Regions from separate parts of the Corynebacterium endometrii genome, predicted to be linked through region 1. Evidence: predicted binding sites of a transcription regulator. Region 1 holds the regulator's gene; the other holds the start of a gene.
What was found. Region 1 encodes LexA, which represses DNA repair genes until DNA is damaged. Its sites were predicted from a motif close to CGAACANNTGTTCG; they were not measured.

Region 1 (7,520 bases):
TCGCTCCCGAAGGCGCTGCGCCGCACGGTAGTCCCCGCCACCAATTTCGCAGAGCGTGCCCTGCCAATGCTCCTGCCGTACGAGGGCAGCATTACCCAGCAGTTGGCGGAAGTTCTCCGCGAGCTCGGCGGCGCAGGGATCAACTCGGGCGATTTTAATCCTTCCAGCCTTCCCCCTCACTTGAAGATGAACTACGCTGCCGTGGACAAACGCGGCAAGGTAATTGATTCCGACCGTGACCTCGCAGCACTGATTGAGCGCCAAGCGGGCCACATCAAGTCTTCCGTCTCCCGCGTCGGCCGCGACAAGGAATCCAAGGCCGTAAAGGAATGGACGGCGGAGAACCTGGGCGCCATCGAAGAGCAGGTGACGACCGTCGTGGATGGCCACGAGGTCGCCGCGTTCCCCGCCCTCGTTGCTACCAAAGACGGTGTTGCGCTCAAGGTCCATCCCACGAAGGCCGCCGCCGACGCCGCAATGGTCACCACCACACTGACCCTGCTGATGCGAGAGGTTTCAGTCAATTCATCGCAGATGGTAAAGGGACTCCCTCTCCAGCAGCGCGTGGCTATCGATTCCTATCCACATGGCGGCGCCGAGGGGTTAGTCAACGATGCCCGCATTGCAGCGATTCGCGATCTCATGATGGAGGCCGGTGGGCCCGTCCGAGACCCCCAGGCTTTCGAGGAACTAAAGCAAAAGGTAAAACCTGGCGTCCCGGGCGCCGTGCGCCGCGCCGTGGTGGGCATCGCCCCCGCTTTGGTGGAGTACGCCAACGTCGCCGCCGAGCTCAAGAAGTGGACCGGCCCTGCGATTGATGATATGCACAAGCAATTAGAATTTTTACTGCCTAAAAACGCCATCACTATGCACGGGATGATTCATTTGCAGCACCTGCCGCGCTACATCAAGGCGATGAATATCCGCCTTGAGGAAATGGGGATAGATCCGGATAGAGACGCTGACCGGCAGGCCGAGGTGGAAGAAGCGGAAGCTTACCTCGCCAACAAGCTGCGCAATTTGCCTGCTGGAAGGGAAAAGACGCGTGAGGTAAAGGAAATCAAATGGATGATTCAGGAACTGCGCGTGTCCCTCTTTGCCCAGCGCCTTGGGACCGCGCGGCCGGTATCCCTGCGCAGGGTACAAAAGGCGGTCGACAAGCTGCGTTGACTGGGTGCCTACGGCTCGTAGGCACCCACAGGTACCACCGTGAGCGCCTTAGAAGTCCTCACGATCCCGGCGGCGCATGAGGCGGATCTCCGATTCGAAGTCATCAGCACTTTCAAAAGACTTATACACCGAAGCGAAGCGCAGATACGCAACCTCGTCGAGGTCGCGAAGCGGTTCCAGAATGGCTAGGCCAACCTCATTCGCATTAACCTGCGAGCTGCCGTGGCTGCGGACGGTTTCCTCGACCTCCTGAGCCAGCCGCTTGAGCGCGTCATCAGGAACGTCGCGCCCCTGGCAGGCCCTGCGCACGCCGCGAATCAACTTGTCACGGCTAAACGGCTCCGCCAAGCCATTGCGCTTGACCACAAGTAACACGGCCTTTTCCACCGTGGTAAAACGCCCCGAACACGAGGTGCACTCTCGTCGACGGCGAATCGCAGTGCCCGCTTCCACCACGCGTGAATCGATAACGCGTGACTGTTCATGGTGACAAAACGGACAAAACACCGGAAACCCCTTTCTCCAGGCCATCCGCCACTGCGGATGCGGAAAGAAACCAAGCCAGTAAGCCACGAAATCAATGGCGCGACCTTTACGGCGAACTCAGTATGATATGGATTTCCAGTGTACTTCTTAACCGCACCTTGGCAGCAATGCGGCAAGGAGCATGATGGGATGCCCAGCTTAGGCGAAGGATTAACGTGCGATGACGGCCTGTACGGTTTCTGGGCTGGAGACCCCGCCGGGCACATCCGTCTCGGGGCTAATGCCACTCAGCCCAGTAAATACGGTGCCTACAAACAGCGCACATCCGAACACAGCTCCGACCAAATAATTAGCGCGATTAGCGCGGCTCTTTTCGTAGCTATCCTCTGTCCGCTCAGGAACAGACGGCGTTTCGCGGGCACCATTTAGTGAATTAAATGTTCGATTCTCAACACTCAGCGTTCGAACATGAGAGGAACGAAAGGCAGAAGGTTCACCGCAAAATTCATTGCGATGAGCATCCCACACGGCCGCAGGCTGCGCCGAGCGCGAGCGCACGCCGGGAATGACAGCGGAGCGAGAATCTACCTTGTAAGGGGTGTTGAGCGCGATAGCCATGCCAATGTCCTTTCGTAAAATCCCGAACGTTTCCGGCGGTTCCGTTCCATCTAAACCGTTGCCTGAGCCATAGTAGGAAACCCACCGGACAGGTTCGAACGTTTCTATCGTTTACTTGTTCGAATTAGTCTCTATGTTCGATTTATAGCACCCGTTCGAAAATATGTCCAGAAAATCGGTGATTTTTCTCGAACATTTGTGTTGGACATGCTAGAAAGGAATAGAGCTTAGATAGCGAAACGATCACTGAGGGGAAAACCATGGCCCGTAAGACAACTCCGAACAACGGAAAACCGGACCTTTCGTCACTATCTGCACGCCAGCGTCGCATTCTGGAGGTAATTAGGGACGCCGTGCTTCTGAGGGGTTACCCGCCTAGTATCCGCGAAATCGGCGACGCTGCGGGCCTTCAATCCACCTCGTCGGTGGCCTACCAACTCAAGCAGCTAGAGGAAAAAGGGTTCCTACGCCGCGACCCTAACAAGCCCCGTGCGGTGGACGTTCGCCACCTTGAACCGGCAGATAAACCAGCCAAGAAGAAGGCTCCACAGTCGGAACCCGAGGTTCCAGCTGAAGCCGGTTCGGTTAATTACATCCCGGTAGTCGGTCGCATCGCCGCGGGTTCCCCTATTACCGCGGAAGAAAATATTGATACCTATTATCCGCTGCCCGATGAAATTGTCGGCGGCGGAGACCTCTACATGCTCCAGGTTGTCGGCGAATCCATGAAAGACGCCGGGATTCTTGACGGGGATTGGGTGATCATCCGTTCGCAATCAGTCGCGGAAGAGGGCGAGTTTGTAGCCGCGCTTCTCGACGGCGAGGAGGCTACCGTGAAGGAGTTTCATCGTGACAGCACCGGCGTGTGGTTACTTCCCCACAACGATGCATTCGATCCAATCAAGGGAGACGATGCGGAAATTATGGGCAAGGTAGTCTCCGTTATCCGCAAGCTTTAGCCTCTAAGGGCTCGGCACGTGTAAACAGACATTGAATGTGGGATCAGGGTTTAACCTTGATCCCCTTTTTTAATCCGCAATGTTTATTTGCTGTGGTTTTCCTCCCCCTGCTAGTGGGTAACTTTACCGAGTTCCCGCACTCGACATAAGGAAAAGTATTTCCTCCTTCAACACTCTTACCTGTACGTTTAAGAATGTAATCCTCCAGATAATAAAGATGCACCGGAATACCTGCGTAGGTAATGCGTGTTTTCTGGAACAATTGAAGCCATTGAACAGTGCCTGAAAAGCAGGCATTTCAAGCAAGTTCGGGCATAAACCGGACAGACAAAGACTGGAGCATCGATGTACGCCGAAGAACGCCGCCGACAGATTGCCTCTTTAACCGCCGTCGAAGGTCGGGTTAATGTCACGGAGCTGTCTGAACGATTCGACGTAACCGCAGAAACCATTCGCCGCGACCTAGCCGTTCTTGACCGCGAGGGGGTTGTCCACCGCGTACATGGTGGCGCGGTAGCCTCACAGTCCTTCCAGACCGCGGAGTTGACTCTGGACACCCGCCTTCGATCCGCCACTAGTGCTAAGTCTGCGATTGCTCGAGCCGCTTTCGATTTCCTGCCACAGGGAAACGGAAGTATCTTCCTGGATGCTGGTTCCACCATCAACGCGCTGGCGGATCTTATCGGCAAGACCCCGTTGTCTGGTCACTTGTCAATCGTTTCTAACAGCCTGCCCATTGCCCTATCCCTAGCGAACAACGGTATCGACGATGTGCAGCTTCTTGGTGGCACGGTGCGCGCAATTACCCAGGCCGTAGTGGGAGATACTGCACTGCGGACCATGGCTTTGATGCGGGCCGACGTTGCCTTCATCGGCACCAATGCGCTGACCCTCGACCACGGCTTATCGACCGCAGACGCGCAGGAGGCGGCGATCAAGTCAGCATTTGTCACTAACGCTCACAAGGTTGTGGTGTTGTGCGACTCGTCAAAGCTTGGCAACGATTACCTGGTCAGCTTCGCCTCCGTCGCCGATATCGATGTAGTCATTACGGACAGCGAAGCCCCCGAAAGTTTCCTCTCTGCCCTCCGTGAGCGTGAGGTGGACGTGGTAGTAGTAGACGGCAAGTAACCGCGCCCCGGATACATCAAAACAGCCGGGCCCAGCTAAGTGCTGCGGCCCGGCTGCAGGTGTCTAATTCCTAAAAGTTTAATACACGTTTAGGCACCACGGTAAGACTCAATGCGTTCGCGAACGGCCTCTCGGGCCTCATCCGCGCTGGCGGATTCATAGGCAACCTTCGCTACCTCCTGGCACTGTTCCAGAGTGAGCTCCGCCAGTTGGGCGCCGACTCCGGCCACGGCCGTCGCCGCGGCGGACAGAGAATTTACACCCATGCCGACCAAAACGCAGGCCAGCAGCGGATCGGCGGCAGCCTCGCCACACACGCCTACCGGTACGTTGTGATCCCGGCTAACCACACAGGTGTGCTGGATCAGGCGCAAAACCGCTGGCTGCCACGGGTCCGTCAGGTAGGCCAGCTGTGGGGAAAGCCTGTCCGCAGCCATGGTGTACTGGGTGAGATCATTCGTGCCAATGGAGACAAAATCCAAGAACGGCATGATGGTGTCAGCCATCAGCGCGGCCGCGGGGACCTCAATCATTGCGCCAGGGGTTAAGCCTCGGGAACGGCACATCTCAGCAAACCATGACGCCTCCGTCGCGGTGGCCACCATAGGGGCCATGACCCAAGTTGCAGCCGCGCCCTCGCGCCCCTCGGAGGCCTGGGCGATAGCGTCGAGCTGGCGGGTCAACAGTTCCTTATTGTTGCGTGCGATACGCAGTCCACGGACTCCTAGCGCAGGATTTTCCTCATCTTCCAGCGTCGCGTAGGAAATAGGCTTATCCGAACCGGCATCGAGCGTGCGGACCACGACCTTAGATTCCGGAAAGGCCTTGAAAACCTTCGAATATACCGCGGCCTGGTCATCTACTGAAGGCTCCTCACTCGCGGAGAGGAAGGATAGTTCCGTGCGGTACAAGCCCACTCCCTCCGCCTGGGAGTCGGCGGCAATCCGGGCCGCATTGCCGTCTGCGACGTTAGCCAGCAGCTGAACACGGTGGCCGTCCTTGGTCTGGGCCGGGCCCTTCCACTGAGCGACAATCTCGGCGCGTTCGCGGTACTGGTCAACGGCAGCACGGGCTTCGGCTTCTTCCACGCCAGTGGTCACAGTTCCCACTGAGCCATCAACGAAAACAACGTCGCCGGCCTGAATATCCTTCAGGCCAGAACCTGCAGCAACGATGCAGGGGATATCTAGCTGACGAGCGATGATGGCGGTGTGGCTCGTCGGTCCGCCAAGCTCCGTTACGAGAGCTTTAATCCTCTTGACGTTCAGTGTCGCGGTGTCAGCGGGCGCGAGATCATCGGCAAAAAGAATCGCTTCGCCTTCTACCTGCGGAAGGCCAGGTTCAGCTTCGCCCCGCAATTCCGCAATAACGCGATCCCGCACGTCCTTCAAGTCTGTGGTGCGCTCAGCCATGACCCCGCCCGCGGACTCAAACATCGCCACGAACTTGTCCGTCGCGGCCACAACGGCGTATTCGGCGGAATGCCCACCACGGATTCCTTTGCGCACCGCCTTATGCCACCCTCGGTCTTTAACCATGCCAGCGGTGGCGGTCAAAACCTCCGCCGCCTGCCCCTCGGCACCGGCGGCACGGAGTTCAAGCCGGTCCGCAACCGTGCCGGCGGCTGCTTCGAAACGCTCAAACTCTGCATCCCGAGCATCTTCGGCTACTACTTCCCCACCCTGCGGTAGTTCGGGGCGCGGACGTACCCACACCGCCTCAGCGAACGCCACACCGGCGACCACACCGGTGCCCTTGACGGTGACCTTAGGCGACTCTGTCATGTTGCCTTTCCTCCTTCATGCATTCCTGCATCATCCATGTGCGCTTCTTTACGGGACTATCATCTCGCACTGCGCCGGTTGTCTGCCAATCCAATGGCTCGGGTCTTCTAGCCAATCTACGCCGTGAACGCGTGTGCATACATCTCATCTGCTTAGGCGGGCGAGAAGGCCATCTACGAGCTTTCGGCTTGCCAGACGGACTCCCGCTGTGGAGCCGCCCGCCCGTGACAATCCGTTAAATCAACAAAATCGGACTAAAACTCACACCAATAGTCTGAATTCTATTGACACTCGGACAAAACCAAACAATAATCATCGCTAACAAGCAGTGATTAAAATCGCTAGGACCGTGCTCTGATTCCAATGTCACACAACGGACCGCGACGCTGCAGCTACAGAAGCTAACCACAAGAGAATCGTAGATAAGCATCGGCAGGATTTACCCGTATGATCATAACCCTTACCCCGAACCCAAGCATTGATGCGACCTTAGAGCTGGAGGAACCTTTAGGGATAGGCGCCGTCAACCGCGCCAGCACGGTGTCCCAATTTGCTGGCGGTAAGGGAGTCAACGTGAGCCACGCGCTGCGCCTGGCCGGCGATGAAACCGTGGCGGTTTTTCCCGCAAATAAACATGACGCCTTCATCACCATCACAGCTGCATCCGATATTCCCTTCGAGGCCGTACCAATGGACGCGCACGTCCGCATGAACACCACGATCACCGATGACAGCGGCGTGACCACCAAGGTTAACGGCCCTGGCCCAATGGTCAGCGAGGAGGTCCAAAGCCAGCTTATAGAGTCGGTTATAGCCCTTGCCGCTCGAGCCGAATGGGTCGTTATGGCCGGCTCGCTTCCCCAGGGCATGCCAGCGGACTGGTACTCCCAGGTAATTGCGGAGCTTCGCGCACGGGTGCCGCACGTAAAAATCGCTGTGGATACTTCCGATAAACCAATGAAAGCCCTCGGGGACAATCTCCGTACCGCGGCGCCTGATTTGATAAAGCCCAATAGCCTAGAGCTTGGCCAGCTGACCGGAACTGACGGTTCTGCGCTGGAAACGGCGGCTGAAGCAGGAGACTTTTCCGGCGTAGTTGCGGCCGCGCGCCAGGTTAATGAGCGCGGCGTACCAATGGTCCTGGTTACTTTGGGTTCAGCGGGAGCGGCGCTGGTCACTAAAGATGGCGCCTGGATCGCAAGCCCGCCCCCGGTCGAGGTGCGCTCCACCGTTGGGGCCGGGGACAGCTCATTGGCCGGTTTCATCATGGGAGTCTCGCGCGGTTTAGACCTGCCCGGTTCTTTGGCCAATGCGGTTGCCTACGGAACCGCCGCGGCCGGCCTACCCGGCACCACCATGCCTAACCCCGAAG
Region 2 (7,520 bases), 240 kb from region 1:
AGATAAATAGCGAATATTCTCAACGAACTCGATTTTGCTCACGCATGACAACGTTTGGCCGGCTCGGGGCCCAGCCTTAGACCACGAAAGTCACCGATGAGATAAATCAAGTGCGTATAGGGCCCTGTCCGAGGCAGGTATCTGATATCGGGGAAGTACACCAGAGCGTCCGCCTCGAACAGAGTCCTTACACGCACTCCATATTCAAGGTGCGTCTACTACAGCAGGCCGGCGAGGACATCATCCGCGTCCGCCGCTGAGTAAGCATCTTCAGTTTGTGCCTGGTATTCAGCCCATGCGGCCGCATCCCAGATTTCGAGGAAATCCACTGACCCCACAACCACGCATTCCTTCTTCAGGCCTGCGTATTCACGGTGACCGGCCGACAACGTGATTCGACCATTGCCATCCGGGCGCTGCTCATCGGCCGAAGCCGCAAGGTTACGGATGAACGCACGCGCATCCGGATTGGTTCGCGATACCGCCGCCGCCTTGCGTGCACGAGCCGCGAATTCTTCACGCGGGTACACGGCCAGCGAGTGGTCCTGTCCCTTAGTAACCATGAGGCCCCCAGCAAGTTCGTCGCGGAACTTAGCGGGGAGGGTTAGGCGCCCTTTGTCATCAAGCTTGGGAGTGTAGGTTCCGAGAAACATCCCGGTGTCCACCTTCCTCAACTCGAAAACTCCGGTTCCTCTAGCGCTGGGGAAATGCCGCGAATGCCGGCACCACTCCACCGCTGCGCCCCACTCTACCCCACTTTCCCCCACCTTCAACACTCACACGCCACCAAAGCTCCCCCAGGGGGATTAAATCCCCAGGTAAAAGCCCCAAAAATTAGTGGGGCAAATTTCCCGAACACCCCTTGACACCCCACCCCATTAACCCCACTAGACGCTCCATTAACGTCAACATCGGTGTGCAACTTACGCCACTACACCACTCGCAAGCCCCGCGCATGCGCCACAATCCCCTGTTCAACCCCGCACTCTCCCCTTAATCCCCGAATCCACCCCGTACCCCACGGCACCACTGCGCCCCACCCGTCCCGAGTGGTGGGGCAAAGTGGGGACTTTGACACCCAGGGGGTTGCGGTGGGGCAAAGTGGGGCCATCCGGCCGCCCCAGTGGAGATGGGCAGCAAAAAGCCCCGGATTGCACCAGGCAATTCGGGGCCGAAGACTTAAGGCTTAGGGTTTAGTTCCCCTCGAAGCGGCGGCGAAAGTTGTCCTCCAGCTTGCTTCCCACGCCACTGTTGCACTGGCCGCGCGCCAAGCGGGCTTTACCATTGCCGGCAAACGGGTCCGCGGACTGATTGTTATCACCACGAAGCATCCACACGCCGGCGCCGAACATCACCAGGAAACCGGCGATCGACAAGGTGACGTACCACAGCGAAAACTGCGCCAGAGCCACGCCGCCGATTAGCATGCACAGGCCGAGCACCACCAGGGCCACGCCCCGGATAGTGACGGCGCCGGAGCCGCCGCCAAAATCATCATCAACATCCACCGATGAACCAAATTTAGGATCATCAGCAAGCAGCGACTGCTCTATCTCGCGTAGCGCGCGCTGTTCCTGCTCTGAAAGCGACACTGTCCCTCCAATGTGAGTTGATGAAAATGATGTAAGGCCGTAGCCGATGCGGACACGCCTCGTAGCGCCCACGTAAAGCAACACTAAACGATACCGCCCCAAACCGCGGATGCATAGGCATCCAACGCCTTGGACGCACGCCGCGCCGCTTCGTCTACCCCTACAACGCACCAGGGCAAAGAAAAGTTCCCGGACAGAGAACTCGAGGGCAAACACATCTCTTCCGGGAAAGATTCTGCAATGGGCCCTCGGCGGGACCCCGAGCCTTAGGCCGCGGCGGAATCTACCACGAAGTCCATCTCCACAGCCTCCTTGAACTGGGCCGTGAGATCCATCAACTCAAACACAGTGACTTGTTCCACATTGCCGTCCAGCCCGGAGACCACACGCGAGCGCAGCCGGGAAAATGCCTTAAATTCATCCGCCCACCGCTTTCCGGCAGCATCGACCAGCGCCAACTGCTCCCAGGCACTCGATGGCTTACGCTTGCGGCGCGCCACCGCACTTACCGCAACCCGGGCTCCGGCCGTGCGCAATGCGGCCTGGTAGGAAAGCTCAAGCGCCTCGTCTCCGCGGCCCTCCGCCGCGAGGGCGCGGGCTTCCGCCAAAAGACCTTCTGCCTGCGTTAGGAAGCGCTGGCGCTTGGCCCCACCCTGGCGGGCGGCGCCCGCCCCAAACTTAGTAGTAGCGGAAATGACCTGTGCCATGATGAGCCCCCTTCTTAGTAAGTTGCGGTTAATCTGTTGTGCTTCACACTCTAAGAAAGGGTTCGGACAACCACCGGAGAAAATTCGAACAAACATTCTAAATTCCCGCCGGATTGGGCAACTAGCCACATTGGTTCCGGATGTCTGTTGAAATAGGAACCGTGACTGTTCAGTACCGGAGCCTTAACCCCCAAGAGTTCGCCATGCTCGCCCCACCGCTCGTGGACATCTACTTGGAGGCGATGGAGTACAGCCCCCAGATCCGCGAAGATCGCGTGGCCGTGTGGCGCAGGGAGGTCCGCCACCCCGGATTCGCGGCGGTCATTGCCGAGCAAGGCGGGGTAATCATCGGCGTGGCCTACGGATTCCTGGGCAATCCGGACACCTGGTGGGACCGGCAGCTGCGGCGCGGGTGCGCCGAACGCGGCGAGATGAGCGAACGGCAATGGGACATTCTGCGCAATTACTTCGAACTCGCAGAAATCCATGTGCGCCCCTCCGCCCAGGGCCAGGGAATCGGCCGGGTGCTGCTGACCGAACTGATGAAGCTGACTTGGGCCAAATACGCCCTGCTATCAACCCCTGAAGTTGAAGGGGAGGCCAACCTAGCCTTTGGGCTCTACCGCTCCCTTGGATTCTGGGATGTGCTGCGGGATTACGTCTACCCCGGGGATAACCGGAGGTTCGCCGTGCTCGGTGTGAACCTTCCCCTCGGCAGTCAGCAGGGTGGCGCCCCGATAGGCCGCCTGTAGGCGGTATCGTGTGAAGACGTGAGTGAATTTAAGATCCCCGTTCTTTCCGACATACCCGCCGCCGTCCAAGCGGAGCTCAAAGAGTTCATCGCGGCCCGGCGCGGGCATGTTGGCGCCATTGGCCAGCCGGTTTCGGAGGCCGTGAACTTCTTAGAATCTTTCGTGCTCGATGGCGGCAAGCGCATTCGCCCGCTTTATGCGTGGGCGGGTTTCGTGGGCGCCGGCGGCCTGGACGGGGATGAGGATCCGCACGCGGTGTTGCGGGCGGCCAGTTCCTTGGAGTTCATCCAGGGCTGTGCGCTTATCCATGATGACATCATTGACGCCTCCGATACCCGGCGCGGCAACCCCACCGTGCATCGTGGAGTGGAGGCCAGCCATCGCGAGCACGGCTGGCAGGGGTCCGCCGCCGAGTTTGGCCGCAACGTCGCCATTTTGGTGGGCGATCTGTCTCTGATTTGGGCAGAGGATATGCTGCAGGAGTCCGGGCTGAGCACCCTGGCCCTAGGCCGGGCCCGTGAGCCTTGGCGCGATATGCGCACTGAGGTCATTGGCGGCCAGCTGTTGGACATTTCGCTCGAGGCCGCCGGCTCTGAGTCTGTGGAGTTGGCCCAAAACGTCAACCGTTACAAGACCGCCGGCTACACCATCGAGCGCCCGCTGCACCTGGGCGCGGCGATAGCTGGCGCGTCCGAAGAATTGATAGCAGCTTTCCGCGGATATGGCCGCGACATTGGCATCGCCTACCAGCTGCGCGATGACCAGCTGGGGGTGTTTGGTGATTCCGAATTGACCGGAAAGCCCGCCGGTGACGATCTACGCGAGGGCAAGCGCACCGTCTTGCTGGCCCTGGCCCTGAGCAGCGCCGACGAACGGGATCCGGCCGCGGCGGCCACGTTGCGCAAGCTGATAGGCAACAGCGATGACCCGGCCGAGATCGAGCTTATGAAACAGATCATCGAAGACTCCGGGGCGCCCGCTCTTGTCGAGCGGGAGATTGAAAAACTCACGGCCTCCGGTTTGGAACACCTCAAGCGAGCAAACGTCAGCGCTGAGGTCACAGAAACTCTCACCACGCTGGCGGTCAAGGCCACCGCCCGCCAGATGTAAGGCCCGTTTAACGCTCATGCCATCTAGCAAGGTAAATCCGCAATCACACGCCCCGGCTAAAGTTGCTGCGCGCGCGGAGCGCGATGGGCGGCACTCCCCATTGAGCCTCAAGCTGCCGCATCCGTTGAAGCTGGGCATTGCATCTTCAATAGTCCTTACCCTGGCTTCCTTCGGCGGCGGCGCGACGCGCAACCGCGGCGGCGTACTGGAGGCGCTAAACCTGGGCTTCGTCAGCTACGGCCATGGCCGAAACTTCAGCATGCTGCTGTTTTGGGTCGGCCTGTTCGGGCTCGTGGCCGCATGGGTCTTGGCCGGCCGGGAGTTGGTGATTCCACAGCTTAAGGCCCCTACTGAAAAGGCCTTTGCCGCCATGCGCCGCTGGATGTGGATGTGGATTGCTCCCCTAGCGCTGGCCGGGCCGCTGGCCTCCCGCGATGTCTATTCCTACCTGATGCAGGGCGCCATGGTCCGCGATGGGTTCGATCCCTATTCCGAGGGCGCGGCCGTCAACCCAGGCCCATTCCTCCTTGAGGTCTCCCAAGACTGGCGAAACACCACGACCCCTTACGGGCCCCTGCACCTGTGGCTGGGCGAGGGCATCGTGCGTATCGCGGGCAACGAGGTGTGGCTAGGCATCATCCTGTTCAAGGTGGTGTCCCTGCTGGGATTTTTCGCCATCGCGTGGGCGGTGCCAAAGATAGCCACGCGCTTAGGTTCGGATCCCACCCTTGCCCTGTGGCTGGGCGTAGCCAACCCGGTGATGATCCTGCACCTCATCGGCGGAATGCACAATGAATCCGTCATGGTGGCGCTGGTGTCCGTGGGCCTTGTGCTGGCTCTCAACAGGAAGTACGTCGCGGCCATCGCCCTTATCGCCGTGGCCGTATCGATGAAGGCAACCGCCTTTATCGCCATGCCGTTCGTGGTGTGGATGATGGTGAATCGATTCGCGCCGGCCAAGACCAGCTCCGTTGCCAAGCAGTGTGGGGTATTCATCGCCTCCGGCGCCGCGATGGTGGCGCTGACCGTTGCGGTTGTGGCGGCGGTAACCTGGGCCTCCGGCACCTCTTGGGGCTGGATTTTTGAGATTACCGGCAATTCTAAAGTGATTAACCCGCTGGCCGGGCCAACCCTCATGGCGGACGTGCTCACTCCGCCGCTGCAGTCCTTCAACGAGGAGCTGACCTACAACTCCGTAATTTCCCTCTTGCGTTCCATTGCAATGGTGCTCATGCTGGCCGGAATGGTCGCCGCATGGTGGCTATTCCGCAAGGGAGATAACCAAGCAATCGTGGGTACCGCGGCCGCCTACCAGGTGGCCTTCATCTTCAACTCGGTGACCCTGCCGTGGTACTACGCCTCCGTCATCACGCTGGTGGCCGCGGGGCGCGTGCCGCTGCTAGTGACCAAGATTGCCACCGCGGGCTCATTCTTCGTGGCCGTGTCCTTCGCCGGCGACGGGAACCACCAGCTCTACAACTGGTGGTGGGTCATCGTTGCGGCCGCCGCGGCGTGGTTTATCACCTCGTGGATCTATGAACCGCTAAAGCACCCGGCCGGGGCGCCAGGTAGCCGGAATTAGAAGGCCATGGCCTGTGCGCGCCGGATGACTTCGCGCGCCAGGTGGCCGTGCAGGGCGTCGATGGGGCGGCCCGGCAGGGACTCGTCCTCGGTGAAGAGGTGGTGGAGGATTTCATCGTCGGAATAGCCGCCGTCAGACAAGACGGTGATTACGCCCGAGACGAACTTGCTGACCGCGTTCTTCTCGTTGAAAAATGCCTCCGGCACGTAGCGCACGCCGTCTTTGCGCCACGCGATGATCTTGCGCTCGGTGAGCAAATCGTGCGCGCGGGTCACCACGATACCCAGCTTGTCAGCCACCTCAGGCATGGTCAGCAAGGTTTCGTTGGCAAGGAGCTGTTCGAGATTCAGGTCGGGATTGCTTGGATTAGTCACAGACACCACCTTAATGCGCTTCGCGGTTTATTCCTCAATCCGTCATACTAGTGTCCATGAGTAGGTTAGACATTGGTGACATCCTCGAGGGACGCTACCGGGTGGATCAGCCAATCGCGCGCGGCGGCATGTCCACCGTCTACCGCTGCGTGGACCTACGCCTGGGTCGGGCCGTGGCGGCCAAGGTCATGCATGACCACTTCGCCACCGACCCTATCTTTGTCCACCGCTTCCAGCGCGAAGCCCTAGCCATGGCCCAGCTCACCCACCCCAACCTGGTGGGCGTTTACGATTTCAACGCCGAATCCGAACCGATTTACCTGGTGATGGAGCTCATCACGGGCGGCACGTTGCGCGAACTCCTCGGCGAACGCGGGCCCATGCCGCCGCACGCGGCCACCGCCGTCATGCGCGCCATGCTCACCGGCCTATCCGTGGTGCACGCCAAGGGCCTAGTCCACCGGGATATCAAGCCGGATAACGTGCTCATTAGCGCCGACCACCGGGTCAAGCTTGGGGATTTTGGCCTGGTGCGCTCCTCAACCTCCAATACGGTGACCTCAAATAACATCGTGGGCACCGTGTCCTACCTCTCCCCTGAGCAGGTGGATGGAAGTGATATCACCACCGCCAGCGACGTCTATTCCGCCGGCATTGTGCTCTTTGAACTGCTAACGGGCACCCTGCCGTTTAGCGGCGAGACTGACTTGGCCCACGCACTAGCGCGCTTGAACGGGGACGTTGCTGCCCCGTCTTCCCGCATTGCGGGCGTGCCCCACCTCTTCGATGAGCTGGTGGCCAGCGCCACCACCCGCGACGTCGACGAGCGCTTCGCCGACGCCGGGGAATTCCTCGCCGCGCTGGATGACGTGGCCGCGGAGCTGGCCCTGCCGGCGTTTACGGTCCCGGTGCCAAAGAATTCCGCCGCGGCGCGCACCGCGGCTAAACCCACGGACATGACGGGCATAGGAGCCACGGACATCTTTGCGCCCACTAGCATCATCAATCCCTTCCGCGAGCCAAAGGAAGATTCTAGGCCGGCAGCGGCGGTAGATGCGGACGCAAACGCGCGGGCGGGAAGCCAACAGGCTCACCCGGAGGCGCCTACTGAGGACCTCTCCCCTACCGAAGACCTCTTATTCCGCCGCGCGCCGCTGAGCTTTGAAACCCAGGCGCAGCAGCGCTGGCCGGAACCCGAGCCGGCCCGGCACGCCCCGCGCGCCGAGAACCCGCCCGCAGCGGCGCCCAGCCCCACGCCGGCAACGCCACCTGTGCCCCCACCGGCCAATCCGCCGACGCGCAACGCGCCCGCGGAACGCGGCCCAGCGGGCGAAGGGCGCAGGGAGTTACAACCGCGGCGGGATAAGACTCCCGCCCCGCCGATGCTGACCAACCGCTCCGGC

Region 2: CENDO_RS07610 (SAV_6107 family HEPN domain-containing protein) is a predicted target of LexA. The motif match lies at 2,385-2,398, and genes of this name have one in related genera.

Annotation. Positions count from the first base shown of each region.
Region 1 covers NZ_CP039247.1:1,450,514-1,458,033, forward strand. Annotated here, with positions in the region: gene hrpA (ATP-dependent RNA helicase HrpA) at 1-1,170, shown strand, start outside; gene nrdR (transcriptional regulator NrdR) at 1,219-1,677, opposite strand; gene CENDO_RS06560 (hypothetical protein) at 1,867-2,274, opposite strand; gene lexA (transcriptional repressor LexA) at 2,535-3,233, shown strand; gene CENDO_RS06570 (DeoR/GlpR family DNA-binding transcription regulator) at 3,579-4,364, shown strand; gene ptsP (phosphoenolpyruvate--protein phosphotransferase) at 4,454-6,148, opposite strand; gene CENDO_RS06580 (1-phosphofructokinase family hexose kinase) at 6,596-7,520, shown strand, end outside.
Region 2 covers NZ_CP039247.1:1,687,434-1,694,953, forward strand. Annotated here, with positions in the region: gene mraZ (division/cell wall cluster transcriptional repressor MraZ) at 219-653, opposite strand; gene CENDO_RS07605 (DUF3040 domain-containing protein) at 1,194-1,592, opposite strand; gene CENDO_RS07610 (SAV_6107 family HEPN domain-containing protein) at 1,859-2,299, opposite strand; gene CENDO_RS07615 (GNAT family N-acetyltransferase) at 2,461-3,051, shown strand; gene CENDO_RS07620 (polyprenyl synthetase family protein) at 3,070-4,161, shown strand; gene CENDO_RS07625 (alpha-(1->6)-mannopyranosyltransferase A) at 4,178-5,743, shown strand; gene CENDO_RS07630 (Rv2175c family DNA-binding protein) at 5,740-6,123, opposite strand; gene CENDO_RS07635 (protein kinase domain-containing protein) at 6,174-7,520, shown strand, end outside.